Regions from separate parts of the Anaerosinus massiliensis genome, predicted to be linked through region 2. Evidence: riboswitches for the same ligand, from Rfam matches in the RefSeq annotation. Region 2 holds a riboswitch; each other region holds the start of a gene.
The links. A riboswitch is a leader RNA that binds a small molecule or an ion and turns the genes downstream of it on or off. The one in region 2 is predicted to bind cobalamin.

Region 1 (5,101 bases), 2.5 Mb from region 2:
GGGTTAATTGCGATCGTGCTTTGGAGCACAATGGTTGGTTTAATTCATAGCATAAGTGAGATGCTTGATCCACTTGGCGGTATTGCGCTGATTTATACATTTGCTTCGGCTCTTCTTCTCGTTACCTTAGGCGTGCCCAAAATAAAAACTTTTTCTCGGAGCTATTTGTTGTTTGGCGGTTTTTTATTTATGGCGTATGAGATATCGTTTGCGCTGGCGATTGGGTATGCAAATACAGGGACGCAGGCAATTGAAGTCAATATTATAAATTATTTGTGGCCTTGCCTTACAATCGTATTCGCTATCATTTTTAACAAGCAGAAATTCACATTTTTGCTTATTCCCGGACTGCTTCTTTCTTTTCTTGGTGTTTGTTGGACCTTGGGAGGCGAGAAAGGCTTAGATTTAAGTGTGATGATGAGCAATATAAAAAGTAACCCGTTTAGCTACGTTTTAGCGTTTGCAGGCGCTTTTATTTGGGCTGGATACTGTACTGTAACAAATAGGTTGTCGGAGGGAAAAAACGAAATTGTAGTGTTCTTTATCCTTATTACTGTTGTTTTATGGGGGAAGTTCTTTATGAGTGGAGTTTCACTTAACCTTAGCATGCATGCAATATTTTATGCATTGATGGCAGGCTGTGCAGTAGGATTTGGGTATGCTGCCTGGAATTTTGGTATTTTATATGGCGATATTACAATACTTGCGAGTGCATCATACTTCACACCGATCGTATCATCGTTATTATCTTCAGTGCTATTGCATGCACCACTTTCTTTTTCTTTTTGGCAAGGTGTGGTGATGGTATGTTTGGGCTCCGTTTTGTGCTGGCAGGCGACGAAAGAGCAGATAGCAAAAGATAAAGTTTGTTCTTCATAATGATTTATCATTTAATTCATAAAGAAGACAAAACTCTAATTTCTTTTAAGATGCAGTTGGGTTTTTTATTTTGAGTTAATTATATTGCTGAAGTATGTTTTTTGATAAAAATGCATAATGAATGCGCCTACATGTCGGATCAGGGAAATTTTTAGCGAAAATCATTGACAATAAAATTTGTCAATGCTATCATAATATCGAAATATGGAAAAGATTATATGAGTTGAAGCAGGTGTCCGAAAGGACTTAATAGGGAAGTCTGATGTAAGGTCAGCGCGGTCCCGCCACTGTAACAGGGAGTGAATCCGTAAAAATGCCACTGGAGCAAAAGCTTTGGGAAGGTGCGGAGAAACGATGAACTGGAGCCAGGAGAACTGCCTGTTTAGCAATCACCGTTAGCATTCATGTATGGATGCTTGTACCTGCGAGCGATGGGGAGGAGATTTGATACCATCTAGATTTGTTTTGGTGGAGTAGATTTTCTTCGGCTTGTTTTATAAGCCGATTTTTTATTTATTTGCTGAAAAATTTTTATATGAGTGTGCAAAATCTGCCTGCGCTTTGCAGGCAGATTTTTTTCGTATCGAAGAAAAGTTAGATAAAGATTGGTGTGGAGATATTGTGCTCTTTGTTTATATGAATGAAGGGACAAATCAAGGAGGAAAAATGAGAAAATTAACAAAAAAAGCTACTTGGGGAGTCCTTTCAGGATTTATTTTTATGGCAAACGGAGTGAATTTACCAGTTGGTTTGGCTGCGGAGGCAGTTGTACAAGAAGAAAGTTCAACAGAGGAAAACAAGGCAATGCCGGAGTATGATTTTGATGAAATTGTTGTAACGGGAGAAAGGGAAACTTATGCAGGAGGCTTTCTTGCTAAAACTGGTTCAGTGGGATTCCTTGGCGAAAAAGATGTCATGGATACACCGTTTACGGTTGCCTTTTTATCAGAAAAGACCATCGAAACTTTTGGCGATCCAACCCAGCCTTTAGATAGTGTATTGGCTAATACACCATCGATTCGGCAGTCGGGTAGTGTGCTGCATAATGATTTCACATTTCGTGGATTTCGAGCGAATGGAACAAGCACCTACGTCAATGGCGTTCCCGGTATTTGGACACAGTTTAATGCACCGACGCATGTAGCTGAAAAAGTTGAAATTGTTTCTGGCCCCAACAGTGGAATTAGCGGCACTGGCACGCAATATGAATCGGATACGGCTGGCGGACTTGTTAATTTTGTTACGAAAAAAGCTGGTGATGAACCGCTCAATCGTTATACACAAACTTTCTCTGGAAAAGGTCTCTTCGGTGAATATTATGATTTTGGCCGCAGGTTCGGAAAAGATAAAGAATGGGGAATTCGTGTCAACACTGAGAACTTGAATGGACAGACAAGTATCAGTAATGAACGGATTAAAGCCAAGAGTATCTATCTTGATCTTGATCATGTCGATGAAAAAAGCAAAACAAATTTATTTGCCGGTTATCGGGATATCGATATTTTAAATGGACAGAGATGGTTTAAGCTGGGGTCCAATGTAACGAAAATGCCGAGCGTTCCTGATGCGAGTAAAAATTATTCGTTTGATGGTATGGCGAAAGCGTCCTATGGCTGGAGTGCTACGCTGAATCATGAACAAATTTTAAATGCGCATTGGAAAGCATTTTTAAATGGCGGCGTGATGCGTAATAAATTAAATAAAAATGTTATGTATCAGAACAGTGCAGTGACCTTGATCAATGATTTAGGGGATTTTTCTATTAATACACAGAGTACAACTACGCCGCAGAAAGCTTATTATTTACAAACGGGTGTCATGGGGAATTTCAAAACCGGTGAGGTGGATCATACATTGACCATTGCAGCCGATCAAGCATGGCGCAATCGTGATGCAGCAAAAAATGTTAAAACCTATACCATTGGTAAAGGTAATATTTATACAGGTTTAGACCAAACACAGGATGTGAATGTAGCGTATGAAAGTGCGCTTTCAAATAAGACAAGAATCAAGGGCTGGTCAGTCGTGGATTCCATGGATTATAAAAAGATGAATGTGTTAGTAGGTTTACATAGACATGATGCTGAGGTGAATGCCTATAACACAGCGACAGGAAAGTTGTCTTCTCGTGTAGAAAGTGATGCGTATTCTCCAACGTATGCGATATCGTATCAACCGATTGATCATGTATCTTTTTATGCAAGTCACTCAGAAAATTTTGATGCGGGTACGGTTGTTGGTTCTACTTATAAGAATGCTGGGGAAATTTTATCTCCGAATAAAACCAAACAAAATGAGGTTGGTATCAAATATTTGAATAAGAGTACTTTAACGACGTTGAGTGCTTTTGATATTAAACAGACAAATAATATTGATGTCACGAAAAACGGCGCAACGTATTATGAACAGGATGGGGAAGTTCGTCATAAAGGGGTAGAAATGACAGTCAGTCATGATTTTGCACCGAAATGGAGTGTAATGGGCGGACTTTCTTACTTGGATGCTAAATATGTCCAGACTGCAAAAGGCCAATATGATGGAATACAAGAATCCGGCAGAGGAAAATGGAGTGCTGTGGGCGTCTTAAAATACGCTGCCAGCGATACGGTCGATGTGATTGGCAGGGTGATGTATACAGGAAAAAGTCCGGTGATGTATGAACGTCTTTGGGCACCGTCTTATACCGTTTTTGATCTTGGCGTTGGTTACAAAACCAAGGTTATGGGATCGCCGGCGAAAATTAATCTGATGTGCTATAACTTATTTAATAAAGAATATTGGATGATTGCGCGCGGTGATAATCTTTATTTATCTACCCCTAGGACAGTTTCTTTAAGTATGACACTTGATTTATGAGGTAAATAAATTGAATGTGGGTTGCACAGATGACAATGCGAACAGATAAATTTTTGGTGGGCTTACTGATCTTGGTCAGCATGATGTTTAACAGTGGATGCGATCAAAATAGGAATGGGGCAAACGAGATTTTAGTTGATGGGGATGTTGTGGTGTTGGCCGCAAATCGTCATCTTGCCCCAGGGGAGAAGGATGGCTATTACTGCAGTAAAATTCTGCAGGTTTGGGAGCCTCTTATTACCAATCATGAAGTGACCGGTAAACCAGAACCGGGTTTAGCGGAACGTTGGGAAATGAAAGAAGCGGGCAAGGTTTGGCAGTTTAGTCTACGAAAAGATGTTTATTTTCATGATGGAACAAAATTTAATGCCGATGCAGTGCTTAAAAATTTTGAACGGATGCAAAAAGGTCTCAAAAAATCGAATTTCTATGCAATGGACATCAATACTTTTTATCCGGGCCTGGTAAAATACGAAAAAATAGATGAATATACAATTCAGTTGACCTTTAGCACGCAAAATGTGGATCAATTATATCATATGATGAATTTTGGCAGTGCGATGTACAGCCCGGCCTGCTTTGATGAACAGGGGAATTTCCGTGAACCGGCGATAGGGACAGGGCCGTTTAAAATAAAGGAAAATGTGGCGCATCAATATGTTTTGCTTGAACGAAATGAACAGTATTACGGAACCTTGGCGAAGTCGAAACAGATTTTAATTAAAAACATTCCAAGTCCCGAGGTGCGGTATTCTGCGTTGAAGGCGGAAGAAATTATGGGCGTTTTGGATTTGAATGCAATTCCCCCCGTTTTAGCTGAAGAAATCCGTCAAGATGATCGGTTTGCTGTTTCTGTCAGTAAGTCGATGATGACACGATTTCTGTTAGTGAATGGGTCAAAGTTTCCTTTTCAGGATGTAAGGATGCGCAGAGCGCTTAGTTTAGCAATCGATCGGCAGGCATTGGTTAGTTCTTTGTATTTGAACTATGCCAAGCCAACCGTAAACATGATTAACTATACAAGTCCTTTTTATAAGGAACTTCGTGTGGAGCATGATCTTGAGCAAGCAAGAGCTTTAGTGGAGCAGGTGTTGAAAGGGAAAAGGTATACATTGCTGTATTGTATTGATGGAGCCGATCCACTGCAAAAGGGTGAAGCGGAATTAATTGCCTATTGGCTTGATCAGATTGGTCTGGATGTAAAGATTCAGGCGTTAGAATATTCGACAATGCAGGCGAAATTGCGGCGGGGGGAATATGATATCGCAAGGTCGCAGCAAGGGTTACCGAATGGAAATCCATATTTTATCTTCAATGCTTTTATGATGCCGCAGGGTGCTCGCAATGTGGGGAGTTCACTAGGGTA
Region 2 (5,101 bases):
CTTTCTGCAAAAGTCGGCATTAGCAAAAGTTATCTAAGCAAAATTGAGGCGCCAAATTCTACGAAAGCATATTCACTCGACGTTTTATTTGCCATCGCAGATGCATTAGATATAGACGTAATAAGATTTTTTCTTCCGTATGAAAAATCAGAATTGCACAAATTGCAATTCATATGTGACTGCTCCGTCATTTTTGCGCACAACAAAAAACCTCTGTGAAAATCACAGAGGATATTACTCATATATGGTGCGGGTGAAGGGACTTGAACCCCCACGGTTACCCGCCAGATCCTAAGTCTGGTGCGTCTGCCAATTCCGCCACACCCGCATGTGCAGAAGTATTTCATAAGCTTGCTTAATAATTATAGCAAAATAATAACGAAACATCAAATATTTTCGTATGTTATTAATTTCCAATTGTTCATGTCATAGATCACTCGCTTACTATTTACATATTTTTCGCATTGTGAAAATACACCCTCCAAACGCAAGTACTATGTAAATAAATAAAATACATAACGAAGCCATCGATCCAGTCTGCCCACTGCCAATGGTACGCAGCAAAGCACTCGTATGCGTCAGCGGCAAGCTTTCAATAACAACTTTAAAGATGATTGGCAACTTATCCGGTGAAAAAAAAGTACCGCACAAAAAAGACATTGGCAATAAGATATAAGTATTTACGCTTCCCATATCTTCATGTGAATCAATGAGCATTGCTGCAATAAATCCAAATGCCGAAAAAATCACACAATTTATAATTAATATACTGAAAAAAAAGAAATCCATATGAAAATGTGCGCCAAATGCATATGCCATAATCATAATAATGATAGAAGACAAAATACCACGCAATGTTCCAGCAGCGATTTTCCCAATAATAAAAGCCAATGGTTTAACCGGAGCCACAAGATATTCTTCAAGACTTTTATGATACATCCGCGCAGTATGTAAAGACGGTCCAACACTGTTGAAACTGATATTCATCGAATTCAAAGCAAGAATACCAGGCACTAAAAAATCTAAATAACTTCCTCCGATATAGGTTTCTGGAATACTCCTGCCTAACCCCCAGCCAAAAGCAACTAAATAAAGCATTGGAGCAATCATACGACTTAATAAAAATTTTATTAAACGCCGTTTCAATACAATCCAATCACGCCAAAACACCGTCATAATATCATAAAACATCAGCTGTTCACCTTTCTTCCAGTCAACTCAACAAAAACATCTTCTAAATTTGAGTGTCGTATCGTCGCTGTAGTATGGATTGAACCGGCGAAAGCAGCCGCTTTTTCTCGTGTAGGGAAAAAATTATATTCCCTACCTAATTTTCCTTCCCACTCCACCACATAACTGCCTGCCTTTTTGCATAAATTCTCTGGTTTATCCAATGCGATGAGACTTCCTTTTTCCATAATTGCTACACGCTGACAAAGCTGCTCTGCTTCCTCAATATAATGCGTAGTCAAAAGTACTGTAATATCGTCATTATGCATACGACGAATTAAATCCCATAATCGGCGTCTAACTTGCGGATCAAGTGCAACTGTTGGTTCGTCCAACAATAAAATTTTTGGTTTATGCATTAATGCCCGCGCGATTAATAAACGCCGTTTCATTCCCCCCGACAGCTCCTGTACACGATCATGAATTCTCTCACTTAATTCCACATACGCTAATAAAGAAAGTATCCTTTCCTTACGTTCACGCTCTGGCATGTGATGTAAACGTCCATGTAGTTCAAGGTTCTCTCCCACCGTTAAATCCTGATCTAAATTGACATGCTGCGGAACAATACCAATCATGGCTTTTATTTTTTCTTCTTCCTGTTGAACATGTAACCCATGAATTATAATATCGCCAGAAGATGGTTTCGTTAACATCGACAACATACGAATTGTCGTCGTTTTACCTGCTCCATTAGGTCCTAGCAAACCAAATATCTCACCTTCTTTTATTTCTAAATTTAATTGATTTACTGCAATTCGTTGACCAAAAACTTTTACTAACTCTTTCATCTTTATCACTTTAGTCACTCCAAAAATAAAATTCACTTGTTTTTATTAATTTCCAAGTTGTAATATCCATATTTTCATAACAATAACGTGAATTTTCAAAAACATGATCCACCTATTCAACTTAAACAGACAAAAAAAACATGTTTCTAAATTTAGAAACATGGCTACGTAAATACGTAACAAGGCAAATATATGAGCAATGTATCCTTGCCAAAGCTAAAAAGCAAAGAAACTTTTATTAAAACAACAAAAACCTCTTTCTGCAAAAGAGGTTCTATGGTTTATAAAATCAATCCAAAAAATCTCAAAATTTATACAGTCCACATAATAGATTGCTTTATGAATCGCCTCCCCATCGCTCGCAGGTCAATCGGTGATTGTTAATTAGGCAGTTCTCCTGGCTTTAGTTCATCGCAGCTCCAAACCTTCCCAAAATAAGCATTTCAGTGGTATATATAGAAGCAACTCACTATTACAGTGGCGGGACCGCGTTGGCATTACACCAAACTTCCCTATTAAGTCTTTAGACACCTAACTCGTTTTATTCGATTTTGGTTCATTCTATCACTACAACACTTTCCTGTCAATATCATGGTCTTAATGTTTTTCATAATTTTCTAACAAATACTAATTTTTTCTGCAAATTTTAATAAAACTGCACACTAAACCTAAAAATACAGCCCTGCAATAAAAGAACTATAAAAAAAGAATTATTACATAGATTTGTAATAATTCTTATACATTCAGAGCCAAATTTTCTAATAATTTATGCTTGACTACAACATCAACAATATTTGCATCAAATTGCGTTCCACGATTATATTTTAATTGTTCAATTGCCTCAATCGCTTTTATTTTAGAACGATAAGCACGCTGACTCGTCATCGCATCGAAGGCATCTGCAATCGCAACAATACGCGATGCCAAAGAAATTTCTTCACCCTTTAATCCATCTGGATATCCTCTGCCATCCATCCGTTCATGATGATGACGAACAATATCTGATATCGGTTTTAAAACTCTTACTTTGTTCACAATTTGATAACCGATGACTGGATGTTTCTTCATAACCTCATATTCTTGGTCGTCCAATTTTCCTGGTTTATTTAAAATGCAATCAGGAATACCGATTTTCCCAATATCATGAAGATGGGCTCCAATATGAATTCTAAGTTGCTCACTTTCTGATAAAAATAAAATTTTGGCAATTGCTAAAGAAACTTCAGCGACTCGTTCTGAATGGCCGCAGGTATATGCACTCTTTGCATCTAACGTAGTTCCCAAAGCATCAACAATTTCATGTAAGTCTGTTGCTAAAAGAATTCGATTCATAAATCCCCTTATGCGTAACCTCGCTATCTGTAAAGTAATTAATTCTTATCCTTCGTTGTTTCTGAGCAATGACAATTACAGCTACCACAGCTACTTGTCGTACAGCAATCACTTTCTCCTTTTGTAAACTTTCTAATAATTTTTTTCATTCCTAAAATAAATACAAAACCAATAACAGCTGCAATAACCGCTGTCGAAATTGTTCCTATAGCCATATTTCCCATCCTCCTTTAAACATTGAATAGAGATTCAAAGCGAATCATCTTCCAAATATACGGTAGATGATTCGCTTTTTCATCTTAAGCGCCAAAACCTAATAATTTTCCAACTTGATATACAATTAATGAAACAACCCATGCCACCGCAAATGTATAACCAGCGGAGAATAGCATCCACTTCCAAGAGGAAAACTCTTTTTTAATCGTTCCAAGTGCAGTCATACATGGTGTATAAAGTGCAATGAAAATCATAAACGCATATGCAGAAAGTGCTGAAAAAGCTACGCCGATTGAATCTTGCATTTGCTGTGCTGCTTCAGTTGCTTCTTCTGCCACTTCCGCTACACCATATAATACGCCCATTGTAGAAACAACCGCTTCTTTGGCCAAAATGCCTGTAAGAACAGCCGCACCTGATTCCCAAGTAGCAAACCCATGGAAAATAAAGAGATTTGAAATTGCAGCCCCAATAGAAGCTAAGAAACTTTCTTCCATTTCAGCCGAGCCGCCAAAATTATAACTGCTTAAGAACCAAATAACAATGGACATCGCAAAAATAATTGTACCAGCTTTAATTAAGAACCCTTTTCCTTTATCCCATGTTTCTAATAAAACAGTTTCCATATCCGGAAATCTATATGGTGGTAATTCCAACAAGAACGTACTATCTTCACTCTTAAACGTAGTTGAATTTAAAACCTTTGCCATAACAATTGCCAAAATAACCCCTGCAACATAAATTGAAAAAACTACATTTGTTGCATTTTCCGGGAAAAAGATCGCTGCAAATAATGCCATAACAGGAAGTTTAGCACCGCAAGTTAAAAATGGCGTAACGAGCATAGCAATGCGTCTGTCCTTTTCTGAATCTAAAGCTCTTGCGCCCATAATCGCCGGAACTGCACAACCAAATCCCATAATCAATGGCATAACGCCTTTGCCTGTAAGACCTGCCCGGCGCATAACCGGATCCATAATAAACGCAACCCGTGCCATATACCCTGTCCCGTCCAAGAAGCTTAAGCAGAAAAACAAGGTAAAGATTAATGGAACGAAAGTTAACACCCCACCAACACCGGCAATTACACCATCAAGAATCATTGATTGCAACCAATCAGCAACTTCCAATCCTGCAAGTGTCTCTTCTGTCCAAGGTGTAAGAGTCTCACCAATAAATTCATCAATAAAATCAGCCATCGGTTGACCAATCCATGAAAATGTAATTTCAAATACACTATAAATGATTGCTAATAGAATTGGTAAAGCCAAAAAACCATTGGCTAAAATATGATCAATTTTCTCAGTTGTAGAGGTACTTGCACCACTTTTTTCAACGGTCTCTGCAATAATTTGGTCAATTAATGCATAACGAAGTGCAATTACTTCTTCTTCGACTTTATCTTTATTCTTCGTTTCACGATTCAGTTCTTTCACCTTTGCAATATGTGCTTGAATTAAAGGACTGATCTTATAATTTTTTAATGCCTCTTCTGTAAAAACATCCATCAAATTTTTGATGCTCTTATTATC
Region 3 (5,101 bases), 2.0 Mb from region 2:
GTATGTTGACGAAAATCGACATCTGAGTTTAATAAACTCAGAAAGAGTCCCGTATACAGTTTACCGCCAAACAACTTTCCTTCCCGCGCTTTATCATAACCGACCTGAATACCGTTGTAGCTTTGCCCAAAGTCAGAGCCATATGCACCGTCAAAACTATACTTTCCACGCCAAACCTGCGCCCAAGGACCATCTGCCCCTTCATTTTGCCCCTGTGAATTCGCGAAACGCAGCTCTTCACCCCGTTTCCAGAACAAGCCGTCCTCCATTCGCCATAGATTGCGCATTGACAACTGGGCATTGGCCGCGCTGAGTACCCCCTGAGAAATAAGATCGGTGCGTGTTGCCGTCCAGTCTACTTTATAAGATTTGGAGATTGCACCAGTATAAGGATCTGTAGAAGTCTCTGATGTTAATTCCGGCACAAATAGATACTTGTGTAGCGAATCATCAATATAATAGCTTTGTCCTACAAAATTAAGCTTATTAGCTACATTCGAATCTAAATTCAACAGAGAAATAATATTACTAGTGCTTCCCGACAAATAATTCGCCTTACTGGCTTCCCAGTCGGTTCCGCCGAAGTTTTTACAATACCGAATCTGTACCTTAACCATAGCGGAATCTTCGCCAGCGGTAAGTTGAGGATTATCAAAAGCAAAATCATCCGAATAATCATCGTTTACATTCATACGCAAAATTGCCCCGTTATGTAGAATAGCATTATAAGCTATAAAACCTCGATCACTTCTAGTGATATTACTGTTCCAACTGTTAGCCGGATAGTTTTCCCCATATTTATAAGACATATCCACTAAGGCGTCTTTATATAATTCAAAAGTCCCGTTTTGCAATCTAAGTGACGTTGCATCCATAGGGCGCCAAATCCCGCCGCCTAGAACAACGATATTGCCATTGTACCGAACATTAATTATCCCAGACTGTTCCTTGTTGCCAGACCAAGTCGTCACTGTCTCCCCTGCCCCAATTGCAAAGGACGTATTTTTCATATTCTTTTTCAAAGCTGGTGTTGCATCGTTTAGAATTTCTGACGCATATGCTGGCGTTATATGAATCAAGGCCAACGCTACCAATGCCACCAGCAGTACACGCCTTTTTTTTACCTCACTAATCAGATTCTTTCGTTTTCGCAAAATTCTATCTCCTTACTTCGTTCAATTCAAAAAAGTGGAAGGAAAATACTTTCCCTTCCACAGAGAATTATCATTACGAAATATTCTGTCGTGTCCTATTTTTGATTCTTGCGCATCAATTCAAACAGTCTTTTCCGTTCGATCAGTGCCTGTTCGGAATTGGAAACAAAAGCTGGAGCCGCATAGCCTTTTAAAACCTGCGTTGGCGGTGCAACTTCACCACCATAAAGAGTTATCGAATTGAGAGAAGGAGAATTACTTGCTCCCAGGCTACTGAGCATCGTAATCGTGGCAGCGCTACCAACGATTCCATTACTATCATAAATTGCCAAATCGTTGCCACGTGTAAACCAAGTTGACTCCGTGCTTTCCGAATACATCAACGTCCATAGATAGCCCGCTAAAATATTTTTGTGATCTACAACCTTTGCAATTTTAGTTGTCACTAGGCTGCTTACTAGGGAGATGTTGCTAGTAGAAGCAAGCGTATCCATATCAGTTGCATACAAGCGCCAGCTCATGGTGTAAGTAGCGTCATACGCACCAGTTAAAATGAATGCCTGACTACCATCATTGTTAAAGGTGAGCGCGCGAAAATCAAAGCAATCATTTGGTTTGGTTGAAGCTTCAGCAGTTGTAGCTGCTCTAAGTACATCAGTTACGGTCAAATCACTGATCGCAATTTTTTGGAGGCGAGATGTCGGATTCCAGGTAATCGGTGTAGTATAATGCTGCATACCACCGACAGCAATCAGATACAAATAATCCCCATAAGCTTGAATACTAAAAGCATTTTCAGCCGGCCAGACTTCTGACCCCGGTGCCGTTGCAGAGCCATGCGGTCCCTTGTAGATTGGCGAGTCCAGAGATGTACTTAAGCGAACCAAAGTACTCTTCACATAGGAAGCATTGCTTCCCGTTAGATTGGTACCACTAATAAACAGAGCAAATACAGAATCTCCGATGACTTGCAAGTCGACGCCATAGGATTCTTGCCCTGTTGGCGGAGTAAAGGTGAAACTATGCGCAGTATCAAGGGTATAGGTGTCCTCACTGCTACTAATGCGGAAAACAGTCTTATTATCATAGTCGATGCCATAGATATAGCATACGCCGCCTATCGTTTTGGTTACAAATTTATAGGGATTGGTGATCGCGGTACTGCCAATCGACCAGGTCTGCGGTCCATATACGGGACTGCCCCAGGTATAGGGTGAAGTATTGTCGGCATTCGCCTGATAAATGAGAAAATGGGTGTTCGCCACACCACCTGACCATGCAAGAGAAGCCACGAGCACCCGATCGGCACCGGCGCTGTTTTTGAAATAGAACGGTTTAGGATCGCCAGCAATCTTTTTAGTTATTCCAGAATCCACATAAGTTTTGACTACACCGGCATGTGCCGCAATACTTGAACCATTATAGGTAGCCGTTCCGATATCACCTACACCTACATAATCTGGTGCCGGATAAGCATACGTACCATAAGCAACCTTAGTAGACATAAACATTCACACTCCCATTTTTTATTTTTAAAACTCGGCACTCAACAGCCTTTGGGCCACTGAGGTCTTTTTAGTGCCTGACACGAAAATACCTCACCTCCTTAAAAAGTTTTTATTGCACACTGCTCCCACCTAATTTTTTATTTGTCTTATTTAAATAAAATAAGACAAATAAAAAAACTCCCTTATCGGGAGTAAGCATTACTTCAACCTGACAAATAAATGTTATCTGCCAGTTGTCGTAATCTCCTCCCTGTCACTCGCAGGTCAAGTGGTGATTGTCAGATAGGCAGTTCTCCTGGCTCTGGATCTTCACTCTGCCAAACCTTCCCAGGATTTACACCCCAGTGGTATTTCTTGGCATTGCTCCCCATTACAGTGGCGGGACCGCGCCGGCTTTCAACCGGTCTTCCCTATTAAGCTCTCACGAGCACCTATCCCAATATACAATTATCATATGTTTCGTGCTTTTATCCTTTGCTTTACTTTACTATAGTAAAAAAAATCCCTCTGCGATTAAATATCCAGAGAGAGACTGATACTCCATAATCCCCTCCCCATCTCTCGCAGGTCACCGGTGATGTTATACAGGCAGTTCTCCTGACTCTGGTTCATCGCGCCGCCAAACCTTCCCAGGCATATATCCCAGTGGTATCTCTTAGCATTGCTCCCCATTACAGTGGCGGGACCGTGTCGGCTTTTAACCGATCTTCCCTATTAAGCCCCGAAAGGCACCTGTACCGAAATAGCTTTATTTAAATTTTCTTTGTTTTCCTTTTATCCCTTTATTTGCCTACATACTATCACAGAAAAATTTCCTTGTCCAGTAATTTCGTTTTACATATTCCGACGTTTTTCAACCTATCAATCTATAATTTGCAATTGGTTTTATGTTGTTATTTTCGTAATATATTAAAGTAATTCATTATATAGGTTTACTTATTCACATATGAAAAAAACAGATACGATTTCAAGTATATACTCCTAATCGTATCTGTTTATATTTAAAAGAATTATTCTACACTGAGAATTTTATTTTCTTCTATTTCTATTTTTTGATAAGCCTTTTCTACTTGTTTAATCTGAGCATCTAACCATTTCTTATCCTCTGCTAAACACGACTGCGCTTCATCCAGCATTTTTTCAACAGAAGTTTTGCTCGGACTGCCCAAACTCGTTTTAGATTGAATATTTTTAGAAGGTTCTAAAACACTTTCAATCTCTTCTGAACTTAACACAAGTGCATTTCCTAAAATTTCTTTTGAGTATTTTTCAAGAAGCATGCTATCCATTCCACTTACAGAGGCTCCCTGCTCTATTACTTCTGCAACCATGCCTCCCACAATATCGTGCGCTTCAACAAAAGATATATCAAACTTTCCAACCAGATAATCAGCAAGCGCCGTAACTGTTGAAAAATTTTCTTGTGTCTTTTTATAAGCAATTTCTTTCTTCAATTGTGAATGTTGTATCGTTTCCTTTAACAACCCTAAACTATGCATAACTTCTTTGTGCGCATTCCAATAGTCACCGTGCGTTTCAAATAAATCCATACATAATGAAAATGGCGTATTTTTCAAAACACAGAAACTCGATACTAGGGATCCTACCATATGAGAAGCTTTTGCCCGTACGTATTCCAGCGAAACAGGATTTTTCTTTTGCGGCATGATACTGCTGCAAACTGTAAGTGAGCCATCAATATCCAATAAATCAAATTCATTTGTAGCCCACAAGTAATGATCCTGTGCGATTCTACTAACATTCGTCATCATAATCGCCAATGCTGATTCTATTTCCAATAAATAATCTCTTGATCCAACGCAGTCTAATGCATTTGTTAAGACCTGATCAAAACCAAGTAAATCACTTAATCTTTGACGATCAATCGGAAAGCCTGTCCCCGCAAGAGCTGCAGCCCCATAAGGAGATAAATTCGTTCTTTCATAACCATTTTTCACTCTCATAAAATCACGATTTAGCACCTGAAAAACTGCCATATAATAAAAGGCAAGTGTAATCGGTTGTGCCGGCTGCGTATGTGTATATCCCGTTAATATAGTTTCTATATTTTCCGAGGCTTTTTTTAAAATCACGGTTTTCAACGCAATGATCTGCTTTAAAATATCCCAAACCGATTTTCTTATTTCCATTCGCCAAAGCGTTGCATAAATATCGTTTCGACTTCTCCCTGCATGAAGTTTCCCTGCAACTTTAATCCCTATTTCCTTCACAAGCGCCTGCTCAACATTGAAATAAAGTTCTTCATATTTTCCATCCAGATCCTCTGGCTTTAAGTTTTTGTGAACTTTTGTTAAACCTTGAAGAATTAACTTGCCTTGCTTTGCATCCAATATTTTTTCTTTTACTAGCATAATGGCATATGCCTTGTTCAATAAAATCATTTCATGAAAACCAATTTTATACTCTTGGACAATTCCA

Region 1: another riboswitch for cobalamin. It lies ahead of BN6559_RS14855 (TonB-dependent receptor); the one in region 2 lies ahead of BN6559_RS03430 (ABC transporter ATP-binding protein).
Region 3: another riboswitch for cobalamin. It lies ahead of BN6559_RS12755 (hypothetical protein); the one in region 2 lies ahead of BN6559_RS03430 (ABC transporter ATP-binding protein).

Annotation. Positions count from the first base shown of each region.
Region 1 covers NZ_LT575483.1:3,099,257-3,104,357, forward strand. Annotated here, with positions in the region: gene yddG (aromatic amino acid DMT transporter YddG) at 1-879, shown strand, start outside; cobalamin riboswitch at 1,093-1,275, shown strand; gene BN6559_RS14855 (TonB-dependent receptor) at 1,546-3,735, shown strand; gene BN6559_RS14860 (ABC transporter substrate-binding protein) at 3,750-5,101, shown strand, end outside.
Region 2 covers NZ_LT575483.1:636,472-641,572, forward strand. Annotated here, with positions in the region: gene BN6559_RS03415 (helix-turn-helix domain-containing protein) at 1-219, shown strand, start outside; tRNA gene BN6559_RS03420 (tRNA-Leu) at 246-328, opposite strand; gene BN6559_RS03425 (ABC transporter permease) at 445-1,191, opposite strand; gene BN6559_RS03430 (ABC transporter ATP-binding protein) at 1,191-2,030, opposite strand; cobalamin riboswitch at 2,392-2,571, opposite strand; gene BN6559_RS03435 (HD-GYP domain-containing protein) at 2,757-3,353, opposite strand; gene BN6559_RS19155 (hypothetical protein) at 3,392-3,568, opposite strand; gene feoB (ferrous iron transport protein B) at 3,653-5,101, opposite strand, start outside.
Region 3 covers NZ_LT575483.1:2,644,848-2,649,948, reverse strand. Annotated here, with positions in the region: gene BN6559_RS12760 (TonB-dependent receptor domain-containing protein) at 1-1,154, opposite strand, end outside; gene BN6559_RS12755 (hypothetical protein) at 1,250-2,659, opposite strand; cobalamin riboswitch at 2,931-3,112, opposite strand; cobalamin riboswitch at 3,233-3,413, opposite strand; gene argH (argininosuccinate lyase) at 3,673-5,101, opposite strand, start outside.